DNA from 3 places in the Mesobacillus boroniphilus genome. Region 3 is predicted to be linked to each of the others. Evidence: riboswitches for the same ligand, from Rfam matches in the RefSeq annotation. Region 3 holds a riboswitch; each other region holds the start of a gene.
What was found. A riboswitch is a leader RNA that binds a small molecule or an ion and turns the genes downstream of it on or off. The one in region 3 is predicted to bind S-adenosylmethionine.

Region 1 (8,049 bases), 320 kb from region 3:
TCCTACTAAGCTGGCGAAGGAGCCTTTTCCATGAAGAGAACTGGTCTTTGTTTACTAACTTTATTTTCACTTGTGCTCATGGGTTTTGATGAAAGGAATATGGAAAATCGTGCTCCAGCTGAAGTGGAGAGGTTTGCCGAACAAAATTATAGAGATTTTATCCTTAATATTATTAATGACAGCAATGCTGATACGTTTAATTTCACAAAGGGTGACCAGGAAGTGACAATCGGAAGGGTCATTCCTGTAAATAGGTTGGTGATAGACAGGCAACTGAATATCACGGTTGAACCTCCTGGTGAATGGGTTGTACCTGTATATCAAAGTGGTGCAGTGAAAAATGTTGTTAATATTTGGGAACCTTTTGAAGGAAAATATGAGATTGCCGGTATTGGCTATCCATATTGGTTAACATATAGTATCGTACAAATGGAGCAAGATGAATATTATATTCACAATATGCAATATGATTTGGAGTTTGCTTATTCACCTTCAAAAAATAGAGTGCGACCATTGGGAGATAGCTCAATCAGGTCTTTTAACGACAATGGTCTTGATCCGAATGGAATTACGAAGACAGAATTTATAGCCTTCGTTAAGCAGCACCTGAAAAATACTTATCCTAATCAATTTAATGAGGGAAATAAGGAAAGCGAAAGTTGGTTTGCATATATATTTGGAGGGATTGTGGTACTCTTACTTATTTCAGGGTTCTTTTTCCTAAAAAGGCAAAAGCGCTCGATGAAAGGGTAGGATCAATAAACTTCAGCATATACTGAAATCATCGTAAGAAAAATCTTTTTATAAGGCCGTATCTTTCTTCTCCCCCAAACCGTTTAAGGGGCAGAGAGGTTCAAAGGAGTGAACAGGATGTCTATCGATAAACTCAGGAGTTTGAATAGAGCAGAGGATTCCGTGATCATGATGCACTATAAAAGTCTGCAGCAGTATTGCCGTTTTCTTACGAAGAGCAGTTGGGACGGCGACGACCTGGTTCAGGAAGTAACGGTAAAGGCGATTCGCCATTATGAACCGTCACAAATCAGCTCGGCTTTACTGAAAAAAATCGCTTATCACCAATGGGTGGATACTATCAGGAAGCAAAGCCGGGAGATAACAGGGATTCCAGAAAATCTTGCATCATTCACTCATGGGAGCGTAAGGGATACAGTCGAGATGGTACTGTCTAAATTGACGCCGAAGCAGGCAGTGATCTTTATCCTTAAGGAAGCGTTTCGCTTTCAATCACGCGAGATTGCCGAGCTGCTGGATTCAACTGAAATGGCCGTTAAAGCAGCGCTCTATCGTGCCAGGAAAAGGCTCGAGCGGGAAGGAAGCCTGCGTGAAGTGGATCAGGAACTGAACGAGGAAGAAGAAAAGCTATTGTCTGACTTGCTTTGCGAATCGCTTCAGACTGAGGATCCGACTGTGTTGCTTGAGAATATCCAGAAAATCCCGTCACTTGCTCCATGTTCACCGGAAATGTCTCTGCACTCCCGTTCACCTCTCTCTACTTTCAAAATGGCTGCGTAAGCAGGAAAGGGAGGACCAAAGTGAGTACAATTCCTTATGTAATCGAACAATCCAACCGGGGAGAGCGTTCATACGATATTTATTCCCGTCTTTTAAAAGACCGCATTATCATGCTTGGAGATGAAATCAATGACCAGGTGGCAAACAGCGTTATTGCTCAGCTTTTATTCCTTGAAGCTGATAATCCTGAAAAGGATATCTCCATCTATATTAATAGTCCTGGAGGTTCAACCACAGCGGGCTTTGCGATTTTTGATACGATGGAATACATCAAGCCCGATATCAGCACAATCTGTATCGGAATGGCCGCATCATTTGGAGCCATGCTGTTGCTTGCCGGTACCAAAGGGAAGAGATTCGCACTGCCAAACAGTGAAATCATGATACACCAGCCTCTGGGAGGTGCAAGGGGCCAGGCGACGGAGATTGAAATATCCGCTAAAAGAATCCTGAAGCTGCGTGATCATGTGAATCAGATTATATCCGAGAGAACTGGCCAACCGGTGGAAAAAATCGAAAAGGATACCGATCGGGATTATTTCATGAGTGCCCAGGAAGCTTTGGAGTACGGGATTATTGATAAGATTATTACACGGACATAGTGAAGGGCTGCCTTGGCAGCTCTTTTTATTTTGGGAAAATTACACAGAATTGGTTAAAAAGCTAGAGGGTTTTCACAATCCATAATCGAATTTAAATGAATAGGTCTATTAAAAAATTATGCCATGTACACTCTAATTTCAAATGGCATTGAATAAAGTATTAATAAGAACAACTTTTCTTTCGGTAACTAGAAGAGCATAAGAATGCTCCTCTTTTACAAATAATCAGAATAATCAAACGAAGGAGGAATTCATGTGCAGAACACCCCACAATTGAAGCCTGGCAAACAGCCGGAAATACCATCATCAACTGTAAGTAAGATGAAGTTCTTCATATTTAGTGCGATTGGCATCTTCATGTTTTTTGTTCCAATCACTGTTGGTGAAAAATCATCAATACCGCTCGACCACTTAGTTACTTGGATCAATACCACTTTTTCTGCAGCCGCTCCGTATTATGCATTTATTGTTATTTTATTGGGGGCCATTTATCCGTTTTACAGAAAAACGTGGAACAAGAATCCGGCGACTATCGTTTTTTCTTTGTTAAAAGTACTTGGCGTTGTCGTAGCGTTAATGCTGCTGACTAAAGTTGGGCCAGCATGGCTATTTAAACCAAACATGGGACCATTCCTGTATGAAAAGTTGGTTATACCGGTTGGTGTCCTCGTACCAATTGGCTCTGTATTTTTAGCAATGCTGGTAGGCTACGGTCTGCTAGAATTCCTTGGTGTATTGTTGCAGCCTATAATGCGACCTGTATGGAAGACACCAGGAAGGGCTGCGATTGATGCCGTAGCTTCCTTTGTAGGAAGCTATTCAATCGGCCTTCTGATTACCAATCGCGTGTTCAAGGAAGGTAAGTATACTATAAAAGAAGCCACCATTATCGCAACAGGTTTCTCGACTGTTTCTGTTACATTTATGATTGTTGTCGCAAAAACTTTAGGATTAATGGAAGTGTGGAACACGTATTTCTGGACAACGCTTTTAGTTACGTTTCTTGTAACCGCTATCACGGTGAGGTTGCGCCCTTTGCGAACGGTTAGTGATGAATATTATGAGGGCAAAGGAGTACCTGAAGAACCGGTGAAGGAACATCGCTTGAAAACGGCATGGGCTGGTGCTATGAGCGCATCGAACAAGGCGCCTGCACTTGGAAAAAACATTTTGGATAACTTGCGGGATGGACTCATTATGACGATGGGAATTTTGCCGTCGATTCTTTCTGTAGGATTGTTAGGGCTCGTATTAGCGGAATTCACCCCAGTGTTCGATATTATTGGCTATATTTTCTACCCATTTACATTAATCCTCCAGATTCCAGAGCCAATGCTGGCAGCTAAGGCATCCGCAATCGAAATTGCTGAAATGTTCCTGCCTGCCTTGCTTGTAACAGAAGCCCCCATGATCACAAAGTTTGTCATCGGTGTTGTTTCTGTGTCAGCTATTATCTTTTTCTCTGCGCTGATTCCAAGCATTATGTCGACAGAAATACCCATCAGCCTGCGAAAATTGGTAGTCATCTGGGTTCAGAGGACTATCCTAACTCTCATCATTGTAGCGCCAATCGCACATCTATTGTTTTGATATGGAAGTTACTTAATGAGCTGCTAAAGCAGCTCATTTTTTTATTTTTTACTAGAATTGAAAAAGGGACCCTGATATAATCGAATTTATATTTTAAAAGTTCTAACAATTTACAGCGTTAAAGAAATAAACAGTAAAGGGGAATTCCCATGAATCTCTACGGATCGGAAAAGATTAGAAAAATGACTTCAAGTATTTTTCAGGAAGTGGTAGACCGTAAGCAGACTGCCTTAATGAAAGGGAAAGATGTGATCGACCTGAGTATAGGGAGTCCGGATTTTTCGCCGCCTCCTTTTGTCATTGATGAGCTTGTAAAGTATTCACTGGATCCAGGGAAATATGGATACACGCTAAAGGGAATAAGTGAATTTAATGAGGCAGTTAAATATTTTTACCAGCAGCGTTATTCGGTTGAACTTGAAGCTGAAACCGAAGTCCTGCAGCTAATGGGCTCTCAGGATGGTCTTGCCCATCTTGCTACTGCAATCATTGATCCTGGTGATTATGTACTTGTTCCAGATCCAGGTTATCCAATCTATGAAGCTAGCGTAACAATTGCAGGCGGAACTATTTATCCAATGCCTTTGCTGGAGGGAAATAATTTCCTGCCGCAGCTTAATGATATTCCTCTTGAAATTTTACAAAAGACGAAGATGATAATCTTGAGCTATCCTGGAAATCCAGTCACCGCACTGGCAGATCGCAGCTTTTTTGAAGAGGTGGTTCAGTTCGCCAGAATACATAACATCTTGGTCGTACATGACTTCGCCTATTCTGAATTGATTTATGATAATAACCCGCAAATAAGCTTCTTATCTGTACCCGGTGCAAAGGAGGTCGGAGTAGAGTTCAACTCACTCTCCAAAACTTTCAATATGGCAGGCTGCCGCATTGGCTATGTTGCCGGGAATTCTCAAGTTATTAATCTTCTTGCCTCATTTAAATCACATATCGATTATGGAATTTTCTATCCAATTCAAAAAGCAGCAATTGCTGCATTGACTTCTGATTATTCTTTCCTGAAGGATCAGCTAAAACAGTATGAAGTTCGGCGAGATGCTTTAGTATCCGGGTTTCGGAATAGCGGATGGCAAGTGGCCAATTCTCCGGCAACGATGTTTGTGTGGGCTAAAATTCCGACCGGCTGGAAATCCCGTGATTTTGCCTTCAAGCTGATTGATGAGGAAGGGATTGTCGTGGTTCCTGGTGATGCTTTTGGCAAACAAGGAGAAGGGTATGTGAGAATTGCTATGGTTCAGCCTCCAGAAAGGCTGACGGAGGCCTCACAGAGGGTCAATAAATTTCTGTCGGGATTTCCACTAGGAATATAAAAAATGTTTCGATAAACGAATTGACTTTTGGATGAATTTAGAATATTATCACTTTAATAAATTAAAATTAATATATGATATCTTCTTATCAAGAGAGGTGGAGGGAAAGGCCCTGCGAAACCTCGGCAACAGGTTCTGAACGAATACTGTGCCAATTCCTGCGGACAATTTTGTCTGAAAGATGAGAAGAGAGTATTCTAAGGCTCTCTTCTTAAAGAAGGGAGCTTTTTATGTTAGGAGGCTTATTTATGAGCCTCTAATGTTTTTTTATAAAACCGACTTATCAGGTTGGTTAAGTTGTGATTAAATAAGAAGTGGAGAGATTGAGATGAAATATGGATTTTGGCTGCCGATTTTTGGCGGATGGCTTAGGAATGCAGAGGATGAAAACATGCCGCCTACCTTTGATTATGCAAAGCAGGTGATTCAATCAGCAGAAAAATGGGGCTATTCAACCACTTTGATAGCAGAGTTATATCTGAATGATATCAAAGGTCCTGAGCATGACTCCCTTGAAGCTTGGACTACAGCTGCTGCTCTGGCTTCTGTAACTGAAAAAATCGAGATCATGGCTGCTGTAAGGCCAGGTTTCCATAATCCTGCAGTAACAGCAAAGATGGCAGCAAACATAGATCAAATCAGCAACGGTCGTTTTACTCTTAATGTAGTTTCAGCATGGTGGGAGGAAGAGGCACGCCAGTACGGCGGGATTTTTACCGAACATGATGAAAGATATGAACGGACTACAGAGTTCATTGATTTACTCAAGGGACTATGGAGTGAAGATAGCTTCTCTTATGAAGGTAAGTTTTACGATTTGAAGGACACGAAGCTGTTTCCGAAACCAGTCCAGCGCCCGAATCCGATTTTATACGCCGGCGGAGAAAGCGAGAAAGGGAAGCAGACGATTATAGAAAAATGCGATGCCTATGTCATGCATGGCGGGACAGTAAAAGAAATACAGCGGAAAATAACGGATATGATTACACGCAGGGCATCAACTCCAAATCCAGAACTATCAGTGTTCGGAATGGCTGCTTATGTCATTTGCCGGGATACAGAGGAGGAAGCCATTGCTGAATTGGGGCGTATCACGGATGTTAAAGAATCCAGTGCATATGCAGGTTTTAAAGATTTTACGAGTAAGTCTCAGCTTGAACAGCAGATTCACCTCCAAGATTATTCTGTATCGAACCGTGGATTGCGGCCGAATTTAGTCGGTACACCAGAGCAAATCGCCGAGCGGATTTTACAGTATGAAGAAGCAGGTTTAGGCTTGCTATTACTGCAATTCTCCCCGCAGCTCGAGGAAATGGAACGCTTTGCTAGTCAGGTAATGCCGCTTGTTGAGGCAAAAAGGAAGCAAGTGAGTGTTTGATAAAATTTAGACTATGGAGATGAAGAAATAATGAGTAAAGTATACATTATCCATGAAAATAGCGAATGGACAGTCCATTTGACAAGGCGGCTGGAAGAGCTGGGAGTTCCATTTGAAGAATGGCATCTTGACGAGGGGCTCCTTGATTTATCAAAGGAACCACCTGAGGGGATTTTTTATAGCAGAATGAGTGCTTCTTCTCATACAAGAGGACATCGCTTCGCCCCTGAATATACGGCACAGGTTTTATCATGGCTGGAAACCCATGGAAGGAAGGTGTATAACGGATCCCGGGCGTTGGAACTGGAGGTAAGCAAGGTTAAGCAATATCTTGAGCTGAACAAGCATGGTGTAAGGACTCCGAGGACAATTGCGGCTGTCGGGAAAAAACAGCTATTAGATGCTGCGAAGGAATTTGACGGGAAAGCATTTATAACTAAGCATAATCGCGCTGGAAAAGGTCTTGGGGTTCAGCTGTTTCAATCGATTGAAGCACTGAAGTCATATGTTGATGGACCTTCTTTTGAAGAACCGGTTGATGGTGTGACGCTGATCCAGGAATATGTCCAGTCCCCGGAAAGCTATATTACAAGATGCGAATTTGTCGGCGGAGAGTTTATTTATGCGGTGAGAGTTGATACATCTGAAGGGTTTGAATTGTGCCCGGCTGATGCCTGCAAAATCGGAGACCTTTTCTGCCCTGTTGGGGAAGAAGTTGAAGAAAAGCCGAAATTCCTGGTTATCGATGGATTCGACGACCCAATCATTGAAAAATATAAGAGAGTACTAGAAGTAAATAATATAAATGTTGCTGGTATTGAATTCATCAGAAATGAATCAGGGGAAATTTTCACTTACGATATCAATACAAATACAAATTATAATTCAGATGCTGAAGCAAAAGCAGGGAAATTTGGCATGCTCGAGCTGGCAAAGTTTTTAGGAGAAGAGCTGGCTGTAGAGTATGGGACAGTGACAAGATGACATGAATGTTTTGGGAAATATTTGAAACTTATCAAGGGTTCTTCCGTATTAAAACATAAAGGGGGAGAACAGATGAAAAAGTTATCTTTTATTCCTATAGTCCTTGTATTATTGCTTTTCGGCTGCCAGCAAAAACAAAACGATGCGCTCGATACAAGCAAACTAGAGAGAGTTGAACAAACTGGGAATGCCACCGAGGAACAGTTGAAAAGTATTCCCATCCAATATAATGTACCATCTCTAAAATTGGGCTTAGAAGCATTGCCATTTGAATTAAACCCACCTAAGGATTTTCCTTTTGAGGCAATGCCGCTAAAGATGACCATTGAAGATTTTAAGCACGATGGGAAAGAGTTAGTAGTCAATTTTAACAGTTTTTCAAAAAATAAAGAGGATAACATCATTTTCATGATTACTGTCCATAATTTTGAAGTAGAGTATGGTGGACCATTAGGGGAGGAAGTTCAATTATCTGATGGGACGGTGGGGAATTATCATGAAGGCTCTCTTATTTTTACAAAAGAGGGAATTTATTATATGCTTGGATACAGTAATCCTGACATCACCTCTATTCAGTTGAAGAAAGATATAATAGCATTGGCCAATCAAATGTTATAAGAGTGAGAAGAAC
Region 2 (8,049 bases), 820 kb from region 3:
ACTTTTCGATTTCGGTCCCCCCAATGAAGTCAAAGACCGACTTCACCGGTCGACCCTCTAAGGCACAGGACGTGCATACCCGCCAGCCACACGATGTGGCGTTTTAGGCGGGCAGCACTTGTCGGGGCTCAACGAGGCGCTTGCGTTTTTTGTTCTTAATACAATTCAGGCCGGCGGTCGGCGAAGATTGGAATTTTGCCTCTTGCTTCCTTAACTTCCTCAAGATCGATTTCTGCCAGGAGGATTTCTTCTTCTTCTCCACCCTCTGCAATCACGTCTCCCCATGGCCCGATGACCATGGAATGGCCAGCGAATTTATTGTTAGGGTCTGAGCCAGCACGGTTACAGGCTATTACAAAGCATTGGTTCTCAATCGCTCGGGCGATGAGCAATGCTCGCCAATGTTCTAAACGCTGGATTGGCCATTCAGCGACAACAAACATCGCTTCAACATCATGTAGTGCATGGGCACGGACCCATTCCGGGAACCGGATATCATAGCAGATCAGCCCGGCAAATTTGTGGCCTTCCAAAGAAAATAACCCTTTTTCCTTTCCAGCAGCAAGATACAGATGCTCATCCATGAGCTTGAACAAGTGAAGCTTGCTGTATATTCCTGCCTGCTCACCATTTTTGTCGAAAACAAGCAGTGTATTTTCAATGCCTGCTTCTGTTTTATTGGCAACAGAACCACCTATAAAATGGGAATTGTATTTCACGGCTGCATCCTTGAGAAACACTTTGGCTTCTTGTGCTTTTTCATCTGCAGTGTTTTTTAAATTCTCCAGATCATATCCGGTAGTCCAGAGCTCGGGAAGTACTATGATATCATGCTTTTGAGCATTTGCCTGGTCGATCAGTTCAGACGCTTTTTTGTAATTTTGCTCAGGATTCCCAAAAGCAATGTCCATTTGCAGGCATGCTATTTTAAATTTCATTATTCATCACCGCCATACTTTCTGAAAATTATATCTTTACAAGTTACTATTTACGTTATATCATTTGTGACTAGAATTTCAAATTAAAATTTTTAAATACTAATATATTTCCTAAGCAGGTGAGAACATGGAATTCGCACAATCAGATTTACTGAAAAGCCTGCCCAAGCAGTTTTTTGCTTCACTCGTTCAAAAAGTGGGCGCGTATACTGAAAAAGGGGCAGACATTATAAACCTGGGACAGGGAAATCCTGACCAACCAACTCCACAGCACATTGTTGAAAAGTTAAAGCAAGCTGCGGATAACCCTATTAATCATAAGTATTCACCTTTCAGAGGATTGCGCTCGTTAAAAGAAGCTGCAGCAGCATTTTATAAAAGGCAGTATGGAGTCGATCTCGATCCAGAAGAAGAAATTGCCATCCTATTCGGGGGCAAGGCTGGCCTGGTAGAAATACCTCAATGCCTGTTGAACCCTGGAGACTCGATTCTTGTTCCTGATCCCGGCTACCCTGACTACTGGTCTGGAGTCGAACTGGCAAAGGCTAGGATGGTTACCATGCCACTCCGAGAAGAGAATGGCTTTCTGCCCGATTATACTGAATTAAGTGCGGGGGAATTGGATAAAGCAAAGCTGATGTTCCTGAACTACCCTAATAATCCTACAGGTGCAGTTGCCGACAAAGAATTTTTTGATCGGACAATCGAGCTGGCTCGAAAAAATGAGATTTGTGTAGTACACGATTTTGCCTATGGAGCAATTGGCTTTGACGGGAACCAGCCACAAAGCTTTTTACAGTCAAAAGGTGCTAAGGACGTAGGAATCGAGATTTATACTCTGTCAAAAACGTATAATATGGCTGGATGGCGTGTTGGGTTTGCTGCAGGGAACAAGAGTGTGATTGCTGCGATCAACTTGCTTCAAGACCATATGTATGTCAGCTTGTTTGGTGCAGTCCAGGAGGCGGCAGCAGAGGCTCTGTTAGGATCGCAGGAATGCGTTGCTGAGTTAAATGATCTATATGAATCGAGAAGAAATATACTCATTGACGGTCTTACGAATATTGGCTGGCAGGTGACTGCTCCGAAAGGCTCATTTTTTGCCTGGCTGAATGTGCCTGAACCGTTCACTTCGGTGGAGTTCGCGGATTTCTTGCTTGAAAAAGCACATATAGCTGTTGCGCCAGGTGTAGGGTTTGGTGAACATGGTGAGGGTTTTGTAAGGGTTGGCTTATTGACTTCCGAGGAGAGATTGTATGAGGCAGTAAGTAGAATTGAAAGCTTGGGAATTTTCAAAAAATAGTTGACATTGATTTATGAACCTGACATAATCCTAATTAACAAATTTACTTTAACCAATTAAATAACTTGATTAAATTATTTTCTTATCAAGAGCAGGCGGAGGGACGAGCCCGATGAAGCCCGGCAACCGATCCAGCATTTAGCTGGGCACGGTGCTAATTCTTGCAGCGAAAGCTGAAAGATGAGAAGAGTTTAGTGTATTTTCTAACCTCTTCTTTGTGAAGAGGTTTTTTTATTATTTTTTGCACTTTGATTAATGTCTAGCTCCAGCGCCTAGCCCCTCGAGTCGCTTGTCTAGCTGCGGCTCCTAACTCCTCGAGACGCTTCGGTCCTGCCAATGAAGTCAAAGACCGACTTCACTGGTCGGCCCTCCGTGGCACACGATGTGCTAGACCCGCCAGCCACACGACGTGGCGTTTTAGGCGGGCAACGATTGTCGGGGCTGGACAAGGCGCTTGCGCTTTTCTAACAGAAAGGGATTGATCTTAATGAGTGAAATTACAGCGACATATATAGTCCATGATGCTAAACATAACCCGGAGAAAAAAGCAGAGGGAATCGCCCTTGGATTGACAGTGGGATCCTGGACTGACTTGCCTGAACTGGACCAAAAACAATTAAAAAAACATAAGGGGAGAGTTGTATCTGTAGAAGGTTCAAGCCTGGACAGCAATTCAGAGACGGTGGCAACAATCAAAATCGCTTATCCTGCCCTCAATTTTTCACCAGACCTGCCGGCAATTTTAACAACGGTATTTGGAAAACTTTCGCTTGATGGCAAGGTTAAATTGGTCGACCTTGAATTTGGAGAAGAATTAAAAAAAGAATTCCCTGGTCCCCGCTTTGGAATTGAAGGAATCAGGAAAAAGCTTGGTGTACACGACCGGCCATTGCTTATGAGTATCTTCAAGGGTGTCATCGGACGTGATATGGACTTTCTGTTAAAACAGCTGAAAGAACAGAGCCTCGGAGGAGTTGACCTGATCAAGGATGACGAAATCCTTTTTGAAAATGAGCTTACTCCTTTCGAAAAGAGGATCGCTCTTGGGAAACAGGTTCTGGATGAAGTCTATGAATCTACTGGACACAGAACCTTATATGCTGCCAACCTGACAGGAAGAACATCACAGTTGAGGGACAAAGCGAGAAAAGCGGCTGAACTTGGAGCCGACGCATTTTTGTTCAATGTATTTGCCTATGGCTTGGATGTTTTGCAGGAACTTAGGGAAGATGACGAAATCGGCATTCCAATCATGGCTCACCCTGCAGTAAGTGGCGCGCTTACATCGGCAGATGAATATGGTTTTTCACATTCCTTGCTTCTGGGAAAATTACTCCGTTATGCCGGAGCAGACTTCTCGCTGTTTCCGTCACCTTATGGAAGTGTTGCGCTCGAAAAGCAGCAGGCAATATCAATAGCTGAGGCACTGACTGCTGAGGATCAATTTAAAAGGACTTTCCCAGTTCCATCAGCAGGCATACATCCTGGAATGGTCCCGCTGCTTGTAAAAGATTTCGGAGTAGATTCTATTATTAATGCAGGTGGAGGCGTTCATGGCCATCCTGGTGGAGCCAAGGGCGGTGGCAAGGCATTCAGGCAGGCAATTGAAACAGTGCTTCAAGGAAAATCACTTGAAGAAGGCGCCCTTGAGCATGATGAGTTAAAGACTGCTATAAGTCTTTGGGGTTCGGCTGAGGCGGTGGCAAAGTGAGGCAGCCAGTGATTTTTTGCGACTTTGATGGAACAGTGACCGAAAAGGACAATATCATTGCAATCATGAATGAATTTGGGCCTGAAGGCTGGGACGGATTAAAAGAAGCAGTTCTTAACCGCACCATTTCTATAAGGGAAGGGGTAGGGAAAATGTTTTCCCTCCTTCCAGTCACCTCGAAGAAAGAAATCGTTGAGTTTGCGGTCCGGAATGCGAGGATTCGCCATGGTTTTCAGGAATTCCTGGATTATGCCAGCAAGGAAGGAATACCAGTATACATCGTAAGCGGCGGCATTGATTTTTTCATAGAACCTATCATTCAACAATTTGGCCCAATAGATGGCGTTTACTGTAACAGTTCTGATTTTTCTGGAAAAACAATAAAAATTGAGTGGCCAAACAGCTGCGATGATCAATGTTCAAATGATTGCGGCTGCTGCAAACCATCAATCATGAGAAAGCTGGAACAAACTGGAGCTTATAAAATCGTCATCGGTGACTCCGTGACGGATCTTGAAGCGGCAAAAAAAGCAGATTTTGTGCTGGCTAGAGATTACTTGAAAGATAAATGTGAAGAGTGGGAGATTCCACATAGACCATTTGAAACTTTTTACGACTGTATTGAAGCTCTTAAAACTGAGACAGGGGTGAAGGGATGAGCATTTTAGAATCGAAGTGGGAAGAACTGGCGGATGTAAAGGCCGAACTGGCAGAGCGTGATTGGTTCATGGGAACTAGCGGCAACCTTGCGATTAAAGTGAAAAGCGACCCGGTGCAATTCCTTGTGACGGCAAGTGGAAAGGATAAGCGGAAAAGAACTGATGAAGACTTTTTGCTTGTTGACCAATACGGCCGGCCGGTGGAGGAAACACATCTGAAGCCTTCTGCCGAAACACTGCTCCATGTCGAGGTATACAAGAAGACAAATGCTGGATGCAGCCTCCATGTCCATACGATTGATAACAATGTCATCTCCGAAGTCTATGGAGACAGGGGCGAGGTGCAATTCCAGGGACAGGAATTAATTAAGGCTTTCAATATTTGGGAGGAAGATGCCGTCCTCAAAATTCCCATTATTCCAAATTATGCGCATATCCCAAGCCTTGCTAAGTCATTCTCAGAGCACGTAAAAGGGGATACTGGCGCAGTCCTTATCCGTAACCATGGCATTACAGTCTGGGGCAGGAACGCATTTGAAGCTAAAAAAATTCTCGAAGCTACTGAGTTTTTATTCCGTTACCAGTTAAGATTACTCGAGCACAAGCCATTCCAATTGTTCAAGGTAGTTTAACTCAGGATCTTTAGAGCAGATTCCATTTGGTAAATAATACACATTTTAAAAAAGGAGAGATTCACATGGCATTTATCGTAAAGCAAAACACACAGGAGAGAATCGTTGATGAGCAGCAGGTAGAAGCTTTTCTGAACGCACAGGAAGTTATCTATGAAAAGTGGGAGATCAATAAGCTGCCAGCAAACCTTCAGGAAAAGTTCCTGTTAACTGACGAGGAAAAACAGCAAATCCTTGAAGCGTTCAAAACGGAGATTGAACACATTTCCGCACGCAGAGGCTACAAGGCCCAGGACGTCATTTCATTATCAGACAATACACCGAACCTTGACCAGTTGCTTGCGAATTTCAAGCAGGAACACCATCACACGGATGATGAAGTAAGATTCATTGTCAGCGGCCATGGAGTATTTGTCATTCAGGGCAAGGACGGAGAGTTTTTTGAAGTATTCCTTAATCCAGGAGACCTGATCTCTGTTCCTGAAAACACTCGTCACTACTTCACGCTTCAGGATGACCGCCAGGTAGTTGCGGTAAGAATTTTCGTTACAACTGAGGGCTGGGTGCCAATTTACGAAGAGGAAAAAGTCAGCCAGTAAGCATCACAGATCGCAAACTTTGTCGAAGAAAAAAATTTTTGCTATGAAAATTGTCTTATTTTGCGATACTATTTACAATCAAACAAGCATTTGCAATAATTCTCAAGTAAACTTTTATTTGTTTAAGGAATTAAAGTAGTAGAGGAGATATGGAAGTGTATCAATCGCAAAATGCTTTGTTGAAGGAAATTGATCGCGTTAGGGAATTGATGGTGGCTGCTGCTATGGAAACTGGATACACGAGTGACGAAACAATCTATCGAAGCCAGGAACTAGACCGTCTCATCTATGAATATCAAACTTTATGCAAAGAGACAGAAATACAGCGTCAAAAAGCAAAGGTTTTATTTAGACAAATGATTCTGCTCACAAAGAAACAATATATCTTATCACTTGCATAATTTTTCAATCGTACGTTTGGATAAATAAGCCACTGCCTGAAAATCGGCGGTGGCTACATTGTTTCTAAAGGAAGAACAATGAATAACAGGCTGACTATAAAGAAATAGGTGGCAGACCTTTCATTACCGTCCCCATTCCACCTGCCCATTGGGCTGCTGCCCTTCATTTTCCTGGAGGTGGAAGTGTTCTGTGAAAAAAAGAATAAATTCCCCATATGTCCTAATCCAATCAACAGTACCCAGAGGAAGCTCCCCGATCATAAAGCACCAAAGTTCTTTCCAACTCCTGCCGAGGCAGTTGTACTTAATTTTAACAATTTGCTCAAATTTTCACGAGAATACAACTTTGTGTGATTTTTATCATATTTTTATATGCTTATTTTATATATTTTTAACATAGATAGGTTTTTATCATCATTTTGCTAACGCACCCCAACAAGTTTACTTCAACTACATTACCATTTTATACATTAGTTTATTTTTGTTCATGAATGTTTTAACCTCATTTTTTACAAACCTTTGTTATCTACTTTTTTAATTGTTGGTACTATGCTTGTAATGCGATTCATATATCGTACTACATAGCATTTTATTTATATAAGGCTGTGTGAAAAGTATTTGACTGGATGGAACTCCAAAAAAAGTCATATTAGCCTTTATTGAAGCTGTTTTCACCATACACGTTTTCTGAAAGGGCAATTGCAATCTAATCAGGAGGATTTTCTTGGTATCAAAAATTCCTTCCTTATTATATTTCCCATCTTTTATGGAAAACGGTTTTTAAACGAAAACAGCTAAAAGTAACCGCTTACAAGTTAATAGTTTTTCATTTTGAGGAGGGGAAAAGAGAGTATGCACATTGTCGTATGTGTCAAGCAAGTGCCCGATACAAAGATCATCAAAATCAATCCTAAGACTAATACTCTGGACAGGCGAAGCGCACCAGCAATTTTGAACCCTTATGATGCTCACGCCGTACAGGAAGCAGTCAAGATCAGGAACAAAACAGGCGGAACGATTTCTGTTCTTTCAATGGGACCGCCACAGGCTGTAGCTGTTATTAAGAAAAGTGTTGAAATTGGCGCAAATCAGGGATACCTGATTTCAGACAGGGCGTTTGCGGGTGCAGATACCCTGGCTACAAGCTATGCGCTCTCCAAAGCGCTGGAAAAAATATCGAAGGATAATCCGATAGACCTGGTCATCTGCGGTAAGCATGCGATTGATGGTGACACAGGACAGGTAGGACCTGGAATTGCACGCAGGCTTGATATACCGCCAATTACGAATGTTATTGAAGTTTCAGAGGTTAATAAAGAAGAGAAATATGTTCATATCAAACGTAAGCAAATAGATGGATACGAGGTTCTTCAATCACAGCTTCCTTGCTTACTGACTGTCGAAAAGGAGATTAATGACATAGAGTATGCGCCGCTTACAAATATGATCAATGCAGCACGATATGAGCCGGTCATCTGGTCTGTGAACGATCTTGAGGATGTTGATAAGACCCAGCTGGGATTAAAAGGATCTCCAACGATTGTCGGCAAGATGTTCAGTCCGCCAAAGCTTGAAGGCGGAAAGAGAATTGAAGGCAACCCTGATTCTCAAGTAGAACAGCTTATGGGAATTTTAATGGAAAGAAAAGATTTATTGAAATTAAAAACAGCCAACTCTTGATTCCGATAATAAAGGGGGAATAACAGAATGGAAGAAAACCAGGGCGTCTGGGTATTCATTGAAGTAAATGATGGAACGATTGAAGGGGTTTCACTGGAATTGCTAGGTGCGGGAAGAAAGCTTGCA
Region 3 (8,049 bases):
GCAGCCGTTGAATCATTTTTCTCCATATGAGGCTCCAAATAAGATACGGCAGCCTTCATGACCTCTGCACTCTGAAGCACCTCGGCCACAATCAATTGATTATCATTGAACAGCCTGCCAACTTCCTTCATTCCATCCATCAATGGTCCGTTAATGATATCCAGTGGGGCAGGGTAGATTTCAAGTGCAATATCAAGATCTGGATGGAGGCCTTCTTTTGTACCCTCAACCACATAGTAAGACAGTCTTTCTTCTAGTGTCATATCAGGCAGGGTGCTTTTTGTATCCTTCTTTTTATCACGGTAAAAATCAGTGAATTCAGCAAGTGCCTCATCTGTTGTATTGAATAACAGCTCTTCAGCCATTTTAACTTCTTCAGGACTGATAGAAGCAAATCGTTCGAGCTTTTCCGTATTCACAATGGCGTAGTCGAGACCTGCCTGGGTGCAGTGATAAAGAAATACCGAATTCAATACTTCTCGGCCAACAGGCGGCAGGCCGAAGGAAACATTGCTAATTCCGAGGATTGTTTGCGTTTCCGGGAAAGTTTCCTTGATCATTCTGATTCCATCAACAGTTGCTTTGGCTGAGCCAATGTATTGTTCATCTCCGGTGCCGACAGGGAAGACGAGCGGATCAAAAATCAAATCCTGTGCCGGTACTTTATATTTATTGACAAGTAAGTCGTACGATCGTTTAGCAATTTCCAATTTCCTCTCAGCGGAAACACCCATACCCTCTTCTTCAATCGTCCCAACAACAACAGCAGCACCGTATTTGTGGATGAGGCGAGAAACTGACTCGAACCGTTCTTCGCCATCTTCTAGATTTATGGAATTGATGATTGCCTTACCTTGGGAATAACTCAGGGCTTTTTCGATTACCTCATCATCAGTAGAATCAACAACGAGCGGAGCCTTAACTTTTTTCACTACTTCCTTAATGAATTGTTCCATATCATGAAGCTCATCTCGGTCCGGGTCAGCAAGGCAGATATCGATGACATGCGCTCCGTTTTTAACCTGGGCCCTTGCGATCTCTGCTGCTTCTTCGATTTTGCCCTCCGAAATCAAGCGCTTGAATTTCCGTGATCCAATTACATTCGTACGTTCACCTACCATGATTGGCCTCAGGGTTGGATCGTCGTAAATGAATGGCTCGATCCCAGAAACCATATGCAGATTGTTTTCTTTTGTCTGCCTTGGGGGGCGTTCCTTCATTTTTTCAGAAATCGCCTTTATATGTGCCGGTGTCGTACCACAACAGCCACCGACGATATTCAACCAGCCTTCACGAGCAAAATCAGAGAGCTTCTGAGCGAGGGTTTCCGGCGTTTCATGATATTGACCTTCTTCATCGGGCAGACCAGCGTTTGGATAACAGCTGACTGCAGAAGATGAAAGGGAGGACAAAGAACGCAAATGCTCCTGCATGAATTCGGGACCGGTTGCGCAATTCAATCCAATCGCGACCGGATTCATATGCTGAACTGAAATATAAAAGGCTTCGATTGATTGGCCGGCAAGTGTCGTGCCCATTGGTTCAATTGTGGCAGAGATCATGAGGGGAAGCTCTTTTCCACTTTTCTGGAATGCACGCTGGATTCCCGTATAGGCTGCTTTTACATTCAGCAAGTCCTGGCTCGTTTCGAGCAATAGCAAATCAACATTGCCATCAATCAGGCCAAGTGCCTGTTCTTCGTAGGAAGCAGACATTTCTTTAAAGGTTGACCCCCCGGTCACGCTCAATGTTTTAGTTGTCGGTCCCATAGAACCTGCCACAAATCGAGGCTGGGAGGGAGTGGATGACTCGTCAGCAGCTTTTCTGGCAATAAGAGCTGCTTCTTTGTTGATTTCGTACGCTCTATGTCCCAGGTTGTATTCGTCAAGGACCAAGCTTGTAGCACCGAAGGTATTGGTCTCAACGATGTCTGCACCAGCTTCGAAGTACTCCCGATGTATATTTTCAATTACTTCCGGCACTGTTATATTCAGGATTTCGTTACAGCCTTCATATTCTTCGCCGCCAAATTCTGCTGGGGTCAAGTCTGCCTGCTGGAGCATCGTTCCCATTGCTCCGTCCATGATCAGGATTTTTTTCTTCATCTGTTTAGTTAACAAGGTTGACATTTTGTTTCCTCCTCATTAGAAGGCTGCTGTATTCATTAGCGTAGCTCGATAACTCGACACTCATCTCATAATTCATAAAAGGTGTGATGATATAGATTCCGTTAAACAGTTCTGCTGCAGCCTCAATCAAACCTTTTGTAATCGCGATGCCTTCCTTTTTGGATTGAAGCGGTTCATTATTAAATTTCGCCATAATGTCGAGTATCTCCTGTGATATCTTGATACCAGGGACCTCATTATGAAGGAATTCAGCATTTCTGCTGCTCGTAAGCGGCATCAGCCCGATATAGACTGGGGCTTCTATATGCTTTGTTGCTTCATGGACCTCCTGAAGCATTTTTTCCGAGTAAACAGGCTGGGTGATGAAATAATCAGCTCCAGCAAGGATTTTCTTTTCCATCCTCATGACAGCCTTTTCGATGGAACGAACATTTGGATTGAAGGCAGCGCCGACCGAGAAAGCTCCTTTTTGTCCTAAATCTTTTCCAGAATAGGAGAGACCTTCATTAAACTGTTTGATCATCTCTATTAATTCGAAGGAAGAGACATCAAAAACAGATGACGCACCAGGAAAATCACCTACACGAGCAGGGTCGCCCGTTACGGCTAACACATCATGAAGTCCAAGCGTATGCAAGCCCATTAAATGGGACTGAAGTCCAATAATGTTCCTGTCCCGGCAAGTTAGATGTACAAGGGGGCGCAAACCGAAATTTTCCTTTACGAGATGGCCGATTGCCGAATTCGAAATTCTTGGTGAAGCAAGTGAATTATCAGCTAGCGTCAGGGCATCAATTCCTGTATCCTTTAGTGCTTTTGCTCCTTCAAAAAAACGAGTTGTATCCAGTTTTCGTGGAGAGTCAAGCTCCACAATCACGGAAGGCCGTTCTTTCACTACCTGATGCAGTGGAGCTAAAGGCCTTTTAATGTCAGATGGTGTGACAACAATTTTCGGCTTATTTGCAGGGGTTTTCTTATATAACACTGGTTGCAATCCCTTTAGCTCATCAGCAAATGCCTTAATATGTTCAGGGGTTGTTCCGCAACAGCCCCCAATCAGCCTGACTCCCTGGTCACGGAATCTGTGCGCAGACTTCCGAAAGTATTCCGGATTGCCCTCATAATGGAATTTCCCATCTGTGTAGGCCGGCAACCCGGCATTTGGGTAGGCAGAAAGAAATGCCTTTGAAGGTATCTCTATCTGTTCCAGACTGGAAATCATATGATGGGGCCCAAGTCTGCAATTAAGACCGACAATATCGGCACCGAGGTCTTCGAGTCTATTGAAAACTTCCTGTAGCGGTGTCTGATCCTGCATGATTCCTATTTCCTGGAGGGATACCTGGGCGATGATTGGCAGATCGGTTTCCTTTCGGGCAATCTCAAGCACGGTCTCGATTTCATCCATATCATAAAATGTCTCTAGCAAAAGTCCATCCACACCCTCAAGGAGAAGACAGTAGAACTGCTCCCTGAAGCTTCTTTTGATTTCCTCAATCGGGATGGCGGAAGGTCTGATTCCCCGGTTCCCGCCAATTGTTCCGAGGACATATGCATCGGTGCCTGCTGCCTGACGGGCGAGTCTTACTGCGGCACTATTGATCTCTTTCACCTGATCCTCGAGTCCATATCTTTCTAGTTTTATATAATTAGCTGCATAGGTGTTCGTCTGGATTAGATCGGCACCCGCGTTAATATAGGCTTTATGGATCTGTATGATGTCATCAGGATGAGAAATGTTCAACTCTTCATAACAGGTACCAGCTCCATAAGAGTGGAGGAGAGTACCAATCGCTCCATCGGCGATTAAAATTTCATTTTCCAGGCGGTTCAGGAAACTCATTATACTTCCTCCTTACTTACTGCTATAGTTGCAATGCTCTTTAAAGCTTGCTTAAAGTCCAAAATCAAGTCGTCGGCGCTTTCCAATCCGACTGATAAACGAAGAAGACCATCAGTGATTCCACGCCTTACCCGTTCACCCAGCGGCATGGCAGCATGTGACATTTTTGCAGGGTAGGAGAGGATGGATTCGACCGCCCCAAGGCTGACTGCAAAAACTGGCAGTTTCACTTGTTCTATAAATCTAGTTAAAACCTCCGCATCTTCAAGTTCAAAGGAAAGTACTGCACCGGGCCCATATGCCTGCTGGGTCTGAAGGTCTGCCTGCGGATGGTTCACAAGGCCAGGGTAAAAGACATTCTTGATTAAAGGCTGTTCCTGTAAAAATCCAGCGATGTTTTTTGCACTTTCCTGGGATTGGTTCATTCTGACAGATAAAGTCTTGATACCTCTCATGACAAGCCATGCATCCTGAACCCCCAGGACTGCTCCAAAAGAGTTCTGTAGGGAATAAAGCCTGTTGGCCAGTTCTTCATCCTTGACTACCGCCAGACCCGCGACTGTATCACTGTGGCCGGACAAAAACTTTGTGGCGCTGTGAAGGACAATATCAGCTCCAAGCTCAAGCGGACGCTGCAAATAGGGAGTCATGAAAGTGTTGTCGACAAAAGTATAGGCGCCGTGTTTCTTTGCAATTTGGCTGATAGCATGAATATCTGTTACCTTTAACAATGGATTAGAAGGTGTTTCTGCATATAGCAATGCAGTGTTTGGCCTAATCGCTTGTTCCACCGCATCAAGGTCGGTCATGTCCACAAAAGTATGCTCAATTCCAAAACGGTTCAAAACCTGGGTAACCATCCGGTAAGTTCCGCCATAAACATCCTCAGTTACGACCACGTGATCTCCCTTAGAAAGAAGCAAAAAGGCTGTTGAGATAGCAGCCATCCCGGAAGAAAAAGCAAATCCCCGGACACCGCCCTCCAGTTCGGCGATGATTTCCTCAAGTGCTTCTCTGGTGGGATTCAGGCTGCGGCTATAATCATATTTTCCGAATTTGTCTACGGACGATTGATGGAATGTAGATGAGTGATGGATCGGTACGCTGACTCCACCGGTAGCAGGATCGAATTTATGCTTGTTATGGAGCAGATGGGTTTCGAATGTATATCGATGACTCATATAGCTTCTGCCTCCTGACATGCCTTTTTGAAGGCTTCTTCTAAATCATTCTTCAAATCCTCAACATTCTCGATTCCCACAGAGAATCTCAGCAGTCGGTCGCAAACTCCGGTTTGTTCGCGAATTTCAGCCGGTATATCAGCATGTGTCTGAGTAGCAGGATAGGTGATGAAGCTTTCGACACCGCCAAGGCTTTCCGCAAAAGTAATGGTTGATAGACTTTTTAAAAAAGGATTAACTATGGTAGGAGAGTGTACCCTGAAAGAAATCATTCCGCCTCTGCCGGGATAAAGGACATCCTTCACTGCCTGATGAATCTGTAGAAAATCCACAAGCTCCCTGGCATTTTGCTCGTGGCGCTCCATCCTTAATGCCAGGGTTTTCATCCCGCGGATAAGCAGCCAGGAGTCAAAAGGGCTTAGCACCGCACCACCGCCATTATGATGAAGGGCGAGGGAATCACATATTTGCTGACCTCTGGCAACGATGAGCCCTGCAAGAACATCATTATGACCACCAAGATATTTGGTTGCACTGTGGATCACAATATCAGCACCTAAAGCCAATGGTTTTTGCAGCAGGGGAGTGTAGAAGGTATTATCAACAATCAGCAGAATACCGTACTCCTTTGTGATTTTTGCAATAGCTTCAATATCAGCTTGCTCCATCAGCGGGTTTGTCGGTGTTTCCACAAAAAGAGCCTTCGTTCTGTGAGTGATAACCGATTTGATTTCGTTTAAATCTGACATGTCAGCATATGTACTATTTAATCCCCACTTTTTGAAACCCTGCTCCAGAAGCCGGTAAGTTCCTCCGTATAAATCCTTTGAAACAATCCACTCATCTCCGTGCTCGAATAATGAGAGTACGGTCCAGATTGCTGCCATTCCAGAGCTGCAGGCAAAGCCATGGTCACCTTCCTCCAGGTCTGCAATAGCCTTTTCAAGAATTTCGCGAGTAGGGTTGCCCGTGCGGACATAATCATAACCACTGGATTGACCAATCCCATCGTGGCGGTAGGCAGTCGTTAAATAGATTGGTGGATTGACCGCACCTGTTGATGATTCACTCCTGTTGCCAAGCTGTGCTAACTTTGTATCGATTTCTGCCAATTTACTCACTCCTAATGTTTATAGTCAGACGGCAGTTTTTGTTTTATGAGAAAAGACGAGATTATCGACTTAAAAAAGGGACTTGATCCACAATGATCCAGAAAGTCAGAGTGAGAGGTCCCCAATAAAACAAAAAAAGCCTTCTTAAGAAGAAGACTTTACAGTTAGTAGCCATTCTTCTTATCTGCCAAGTTTCAAAAACTTGCTGGAATTAGCACCTTTTCAACAAACACTGTTGAAGGTTGCTGAAGCTTCACAGGGCCAGGACCCTCAGCTTCTCTGGATAAGATTTCATATTATTGAATTTTTAAATTTCTCTAAATATTACAGCTATTATTTATGAATGTCAATCATTAAATTAAAGCAGTAAAGTAAATTGGTAAAGGATTCCTATAGTTTAATATTTAACAGTGCATAGTGATTCTTTTAGACAGCTATTCTGGATTTGTGGCCAAAGCTGTCAAGATTCTGTTGTTATTGTGGCAGCTTTTCAGGAAATGAAGTCAAAGCTGTCAAGATTCTGTTGTTATTGTGACAGCTTTTCAGGATACGAGGCCAATGCTGTCAAGAATCCGATGTTATCTTGACAGCTTCTCAGGATACGCGCCCAAAGCTGTCAAGAATCTGTTGCTATTTTGACAGCTTCTAGGGATACGCGCGCAAAGCTGTCAAGAATCCGATGTTATTATGACAGCTTTTCAGGATTTGCGGCCAAAGCTGTCAAGAATCCGATGTTATTATGACAGCTTCTCGGGATACGCGGCCAATGCTGTCAAGAATCCGATGTTATTATGACAGCTTTTCAGGAAATGAAGTCAAAGCTGTCAAGATTCTGTTGTTATTGTGACAGCTTTTCAGGATACGAGGCCAAAGCTGTCAAGATTCTGTTGTTATTATGACAGCTTTTCAGGAAATGAAGTCAAAGCTGTCAAGATTCTGTTGTTATTGTGACAGCTTTTCAGGATACGAGGCCAAAGCTGTCAAGAATCCGATGTTATCTTGACAGCTTTTCAGGATGCGGAGACAAAGCTGTCAGGAATCTGTTGCTATTTTGACAGCTTCTCAGGATACGCGCCCAAAGCTGTCAAGATTCTGTTGTTATTGTGACAGCTTTTCAGGATACGAGGCCAAAGCTGTCAAGAATCCGCTTGTATTGAGACAGGTTTTGGGAATAAAGGTCTAAAGTTGTCAATAATATCGCGTAATTCAGACAGCTTTTCGGCGGAAAGATAGAAGTTGTCAAGAACCGCTCAACTGACATTCTAGCTGTAAAGCGGTTTAGGAACCAAATGAACGATATATGTGCCCGATTACTCAGGACTCCCATAAAAGAGGTTAACAATAGGGGTTATTGGTGCCAGAAAACAATGTAAACCAAAACCTCGGTGCCTCAAACCATGATGCTATTTTCAATCACACTGAGAAAGTGCGAAGTCGGCATAATAAGAAACTGGCTCAAATCATATTGAGCCAGCCTCTTAGAATATGAACCTATTAATTTACTCCTACAGCATCAAAGGCTTTATTGACAGCATTCACTTCCGCAGAAGCTGCCCCATAAAGGTCTGTTGCGGCTTGGACCAGTCCTGCCCGTGCCTGGCTGAAGTTCGTTGAAGAAGTGAAATACACAGTATTTGCTCGGTAGAAAATCGCGCCCATTTTCTCTGTTCCAACACCTGTGACCGCTACTCCATAATGTGTTCCACCTTGACTTAGAAGGTAGGCAGCTTTATTGATGATTCCGCTGTTAATATGAACCCCGCCATTGTCTGAAGTGCCGGTGT

Region 1: it holds a riboswitch for S-adenosylmethionine, as region 3 does, so the genes downstream of both, DYI25_RS04705 (LLM class flavin-dependent oxidoreductase) here and DYI25_RS06415 (methionine biosynthesis PLP-dependent protein) in region 3, are expected to answer to the same signal.
Region 2: it holds a riboswitch for S-adenosylmethionine, as region 3 does, so the genes downstream of both, mtnW (2,3-diketo-5-methylthiopentyl-1-phosphate enolase) here and DYI25_RS06415 (methionine biosynthesis PLP-dependent protein) in region 3, are expected to answer to the same signal.

Annotation. Positions count from the first base shown of each region.
Region 1 is NZ_QTKX01000001.1:931,434-939,482, forward strand. It holds gene DYI25_RS04680 (hypothetical protein) at 31-753, shown strand; gene DYI25_RS04685 (sigma-70 family RNA polymerase sigma factor) at 871-1,533, shown strand; gene clpP (ATP-dependent Clp endopeptidase proteolytic subunit ClpP) at 1,554-2,135, shown strand; gene DYI25_RS04695 (YjiH family protein) at 2,457-3,725, shown strand; gene DYI25_RS04700 (LL-diaminopimelate aminotransferase) at 3,875-5,056, shown strand; SAM riboswitch class I at 5,139-5,244, shown strand; gene DYI25_RS04705 (LLM class flavin-dependent oxidoreductase) at 5,385-6,434, shown strand; gene DYI25_RS04710 (ATP-grasp domain-containing protein) at 6,465-7,418, shown strand; gene DYI25_RS04715 (hypothetical protein) at 7,491-8,036, shown strand.
Region 2 is NZ_QTKX01000001.1:427,998-436,046, forward strand. It holds gene DYI25_RS02080 (carbon-nitrogen family hydrolase) at 156-938, opposite strand; gene DYI25_RS02085 (pyridoxal phosphate-dependent aminotransferase) at 1,066-2,241, shown strand; SAM riboswitch class I at 2,321-2,428, shown strand; gene mtnW (2,3-diketo-5-methylthiopentyl-1-phosphate enolase) at 2,729-3,952, shown strand; gene DYI25_RS02095 (2-hydroxy-3-keto-5-methylthiopentenyl-1-phosphate phosphatase) at 3,949-4,611, shown strand; gene DYI25_RS02100 (methylthioribulose 1-phosphate dehydratase) at 4,608-5,243, shown strand; gene DYI25_RS02105 (1,2-dihydroxy-3-keto-5-methylthiopentene dioxygenase) at 5,309-5,842, shown strand; gene DYI25_RS02110 (aspartyl-phosphate phosphatase Spo0E family protein) at 5,998-6,243, shown strand; gene DYI25_RS02115 (electron transfer flavoprotein subunit beta/FixA family protein) at 7,096-7,923, shown strand; gene DYI25_RS02120 (electron transfer flavoprotein subunit alpha/FixB family protein) at 7,951-8,049, shown strand, end outside.
Region 3 is NZ_QTKX01000001.1:1,250,793-1,258,841, forward strand. It holds gene metH (methionine synthase) at 1-2,129, opposite strand, end outside; gene DYI25_RS06405 (bifunctional homocysteine S-methyltransferase/methylenetetrahydrofolate reductase) at 2,110-3,972, opposite strand; gene metC (cystathionine beta-lyase) at 3,972-5,153, opposite strand; gene DYI25_RS06415 (methionine biosynthesis PLP-dependent protein) at 5,150-6,265, opposite strand; SAM riboswitch class I at 6,443-6,555, opposite strand; gene DYI25_RS06420 (M4 family metallopeptidase) at 7,760-8,049, opposite strand, start outside.